Regions from separate parts of the Enterobacter sp. SM3 genome, predicted to be linked through region 2. Evidence: predicted binding sites of a transcription regulator. Region 2 holds the regulator's gene; the other holds the start of a gene.
What was found. Region 2 encodes LexA, which represses DNA repair genes until DNA is damaged. Its sites were predicted from a motif close to TNCTGTATGTACATACAGNA; they were not measured.
Positions count from the first base shown of each region.

Region 1: rmuC (DNA recombination protein RmuC) is a predicted target of LexA. The motif match lies at 1,193-1,212, and genes of this name have one in related genera.

Region 1 covers NZ_CP099971.1:4,611,398-4,613,859, reverse strand. The annotation lists gene GVO84_RS21690 (dienelactone hydrolase family protein) at 1-98, opposite strand, end outside; gene udp (uridine phosphorylase) at 354-1,115, shown strand; gene rmuC (DNA recombination protein RmuC) at 1,256-2,462, shown strand, end outside.
Region 2 covers NZ_CP099971.1:358,805-361,266, reverse strand. The annotation lists gene dinF (MATE family efflux transporter DinF) at 1-400, opposite strand, end outside; gene lexA (transcriptional repressor LexA) at 464-1,072, opposite strand; gene GVO84_RS01555 (diacylglycerol kinase) at 1,181-1,549, opposite strand; gene plsB (glycerol-3-phosphate 1-O-acyltransferase PlsB) at 1,704-2,462, shown strand, end outside.

The DNA.
Region 1 (2,462 bases), 620 kb from region 2:
ATGGAGGTCTCACCCGCGGTAATTGCCGCTTCTGGCGTCGACACGATGGTTGAAGCATGTGGGGCCGCAGCAGGTGCAAAACCGGTTTTTTCAGTCATGGCATTCTCCGTACCAATGAGTTAGCGCAAAGGTAAATATAGACACCAGGTTAACAACTCACAGTGCCTTAAACGGTCTATCTTTTGTGCAGCACCTGGCGATATAACTTGTTAATGTGATGTAAATCACCTTTTTATGGAAATTCAATGTAATCATTTTCATTCATGGTGAGGTGCGTCACGAAAATATGCTTACTGCTTCTGTAAAGTACCGTTTTACTTCTTCTGACTAACCGACCCACAGAGGAGTCACCTATGTCTAAGTCTGATGTTTTTCATCTCGGCCTCACTAAAAACGATTTACAAGGGGCTACGCTCGCTATCGTCCCCGGCGATCCTGAGCGTGTGGAAAAGATCGCCGCGCTGATGGATAAGCCGGTCAAGCTAGCTGCCCATCGTGAGTTCACCACCTGGCGCGCAGAGCTGGATGGCAAAGCGGTGATCGTGTGCTCTACCGGTATCGGTGGTCCGTCTACCTCTATTGCTGTTGAAGAGCTGGCACAGCTGGGCATTCGTACTTTCCTGCGTATCGGTACCACCGGCGCTATCCAGCCGCACATCAACGTCGGCGACGTGCTGGTCACCACTGCGTCCGTCCGTCTGGACGGTGCAAGCCTGCACTTTGCACCGATGGAATTCCCGGCAGTGGCTGATTTCGAATGCACCACCGCGCTGGTTGAAGCCGCGAAGTCCGTAGGCGCAACTACCCACGTGGGCGTCACCGCCTCTTCCGACACCTTCTACCCGGGCCAGGAGCGTTACGACACCTTCTCAGGCCGCGTGGTAAGCCGTTTCAAAGGCTCAATGGAGGAGTGGCAGTCCATGGGCGTGATGAACTACGAAATGGAATCCGCAACGCTGCTGACCATGTGCGCAAGCCAGGGTCTGCGTGCCGGTATGGTGGCGGGCGTTATCGTCAACCGTACCCAGCAGGAGATCCCGAACGCCGAAACCATGAAGCAGACCGAAAGTCATGCGGTGAAAATCGTGGTTGAAGCCGCGCGTCGCCTGATCTAGTCCTCTCCTTTCGAAATCAAAGGCCGACACGTTCGGCCTTTATTTTTTGCGTAGCGCCTCGCAGGAAAACCCTTTCAAACTGGACGTTTATACAGCACAATCTTATTTTGTGCGGGTAATACGTTGATGCAGGGGGCATTGTGGATATCTCAGTCCTGATTTATGCGGTGATTGCGCTGGCGGGCGTGGCGATAGGCTGGCTCATTTCCAGCTATCAGCATGCACAGCAGAAGGCCGACCAGCTGGCAGAGCGCGAAGAGATAGTCGCTCAATTAAGTGCGGCAAAGCAGCAGCTTGCGCTGAGTGACCACTGGCGAGAGGAGTGCGAGCTGCTCAACAACGAGCTGCGCAACCTGCGAGATATCAACACCTCGCTGGAGGCCGATCTCCGCGAAGTGACCACCCGCCTTGAATCCACCCAGCTGCACGCGGAAGACAAAATCCGCCAGATGATCAACAGCGAGCAGCGCCTCAGCGAACAGTTTGAGAACCTCGCCAACCGTATTTTCGAGCACAGCAACCGCCGCGTTGATGAACAGAACCGCCAGAGCCTGAACAGCCTGCTGACGCCCCTGCGCGAACAGCTTGACGGTTTTCGTCGTCAGGTGCAGGACAGCTTTGGGCAGGAGGCGCGCGAGCGTCACACGCTGGCGCATGAGATTCGCAATCTCCAGCAGTTGAATGCCCAGATGGCGCAGGAAGCGGTCAACCTGACCCGCGCGCTGAAAGGGGATAACAAAACCCAGGGCAACTGGGGAGAAGTGGTGCTGACCCGCGTACTGGAAGCCTCTGGACTGCGGGAAGGATATGAATACGAAACGCAGGTAAGTATCGAAAACGACGCCCGCTCTCGTATGCAGCCGGATGTGATTGTGCGGCTGCCGCAGGGTAAAGATGTGGTGATTGACGCCAAAATGACGCTGGTGGCCTATGAGCGCTACTTCAACGCCGAAGATGACTACACCCGCGAATCGGCGCTGCAGGAGCACATTGCCTCCGTGCGTAACCACATTCGCCTGCTCGGCAGAAAGGACTACCAGCAGCTGCCGGGTCTCCGCTCGCTGGACTATGTCCTGATGTTTATCCCGGTAGAACCCGCGTTTCTGCTGGCACTCGACAGACAGCCTGAGCTTATCACCGAAGCGCTCAAAAATAACATTATGCTGGTCAGCCCCACCACGCTGCTGGTGGCGTTACGCACCATTGCGAACCTGTGGCGCTATGAGCACCAGAGCCGCAACGCGCAGCAGATTGCCGATCGCGCCAGCAAGCTTTACGACAAAATGCGCCTTTTCGTGGACGACATGTCCTCAGTCGGGCAGAGCCTCGATCGTGCGCAGGATAACT
Region 2 (2,462 bases):
TTTCAAGGAAACGTCGCGCCTGCGCCAGTACCGCCTCGCTGCCGCCAACAACATGGAGTGCAAGGTCGATCAGAGGCGTACGTAATAAAACGATTAACGCCCCCGCGCCAAGCGCAAGGATCAGCGGCTGCACCAGCGCGCGCGCCAGACGCAGCGGATCTTTTGCGCCATAAGCCTGTGCCGTAAGCCCGGTGGTGCTCATACGCAAAAAGAGCAGCAGCATAAACAGGAAGCTGGTTGCCGTCGCGCCAATCGCCACGCCGCCAAGATAAACAGGCGAATCAAGGTGACCAATAACGGCAGTATCGACCAGACCGAGCAAGGGAACGGTAATATTGGAGAAAATCATCGGCAGAGCAAGACGCCACAATGCCTTATCGGATGCCGTCAGCAGTGACATGAAAAATACCGGGAGTGGAGAATGAAGCAGGCTACAGCGGCGCCATAGCCTGTCAGGAAGAGGTTACAGCCATTCGCCGTTGCGAATGACCCCAACCGCCAGTCCTTCGATAGAGAAGTTGTGTTCGCGGAGATCGACCACAATCGGGGAGAACTCATTGTTTTCAGGCAGTAGCTGAACGGTGTTCCCCTGTTTTTTCAAACGCTTGACGGTGACTTCATCATCAATGCGTGCGACAACCACCTGGCCGTTACGCACATCCTGCGTTTTGTGCACCGCAAGCAGATCGCCGTCAAGAATGCCGATGTCTTTCATCGACATACCGCTGACGCGCAGCAGGAAATCAGCGCTCGGTTTGAACATGGCCGGATCGACCTGGTAGTGGCCTTCAATATGCTGCTGTGCCAGTAAAGGCTCACCGGCAGCAACACGCCCCACCAGCGGAATGCCCGTCTCTTCTTCCACCAGTAGGCGGATACCACGTGACGCGCCTGAAACAATCTCAATCACGCCCTTACGCGCCAGCGCTTTGAGGTGTTCTTCGGCAGCATTCGGAGAACGGAAGCCCAGACGCTGCGCGATTTCCGCACGCGTGGGTGGCATACCCGTCTGGCCGATATGATCCCGGATGAGATCAAACACCTCTTGCTGCCTGGTCGTTAACGCTTTCATTCCGCCCCCTGGGTGTATATACAGTTATGCTGTGAGTATATACAGTCAAAGGCGATTTTGGAACCAAAAACTGCACAAAAAACCAGGGACTTAATTATTCCTCGAGGCTCATCGGAAATGTGACCAAAGCAGCGTGACCCAGGTGATTACGGCAGTGATAATCGCCAGCAACACGGCAGCAGAGCCCATGTCTTTTGCGCGGCCAGAAAGCTCGTGGAAATCTGAACCAATGCGATCAACAACAGCTTCAATAGCGCTATTAAGAATTTCCACTATCATCACCAGAAGCACGGAACCGATAAGAAGTACGCGGGTAATAGCATCAACATCAAGGAAACAGGCGATGATCACCGCGATGATAGCGGCGACGCCCTCCTGGCGAAAGGCGGCTTCGTTGATCCACGCGGCACGGAACCCTTTCCATGAATAGCCGGCGGCTTTGATGATACGCGTTAACCCAGTGGTATTATTGGCCATTAAAAGAACCTTTTATGAAAAAAAGCGTCAGTAACAGGAACTGTAGCGCGTTTCGCTACAGCCTGAAGTATGACGGGTAACAACAGAAATTTTGCGCGCTTTCTGTTATCCTTGCGCCGCAATTGCATTATTAACCAGAGGCTTTACATCGTTTATGTCCGGCTGGCCACGAATTTACTACAAATTACTTAATTTACCATTAAGCATCCTGGTAAAAAGCAAGTCTATCCCAGCGGAACCCGCGCTGGAATTGGGGCTCGATACGTCGCGTCCTATTATGTACGTTTTGCCTTATAACTCGAAGGCAGACTTACTAACGCTTCGCGCCCAGTGTCTGGCGCATGACTTACCTGACCCGCTTGAACCGCTAGAAGTTGACGGCACTTTACTGCCGCGCTACGTGTTCATTCACGGTGGACCGCGCGTGTTTACCTACTACACGCCAAAAGAAGAGTCCATCAAGCTGTTCCATGACTATCTCGACCTGCACCGCAGCAACCCCGATCTGGATGTGCAGATGGTGCCGGTATCGGTGATGTTTGGTCGTCGCCCGGGCCGTGAAAAAGGTGAAGAGAACCCGCCGCTGCGCATGCTTAACGGCATCCAGAAGTTCTTCGCGGTCTCCTGGCTGGGACGCGACAGCTTTGTGCGTTTCTCCCCTTCCGTTTCGCTGCGTCGAATGGCGGACGAGCACGGCACCGACAAGATCATCGCGCAGAAACTGGCGCGCGTGGCGCGTATGCACTTCGCCCGCCAGCGCCTGGCTGCCGTAGGGCCGCGTCTCCCGGCGCGTCAGGATCTGTTCAACAAGCTGCTGGCCTCCAAAGCGATTGCCCGCGCCGTCGAAGACGAAGCGCGCAGCAAGAAAATATCGCATGAGAAAGCCCAGCAGAACGCCATTGCACTGATGGAA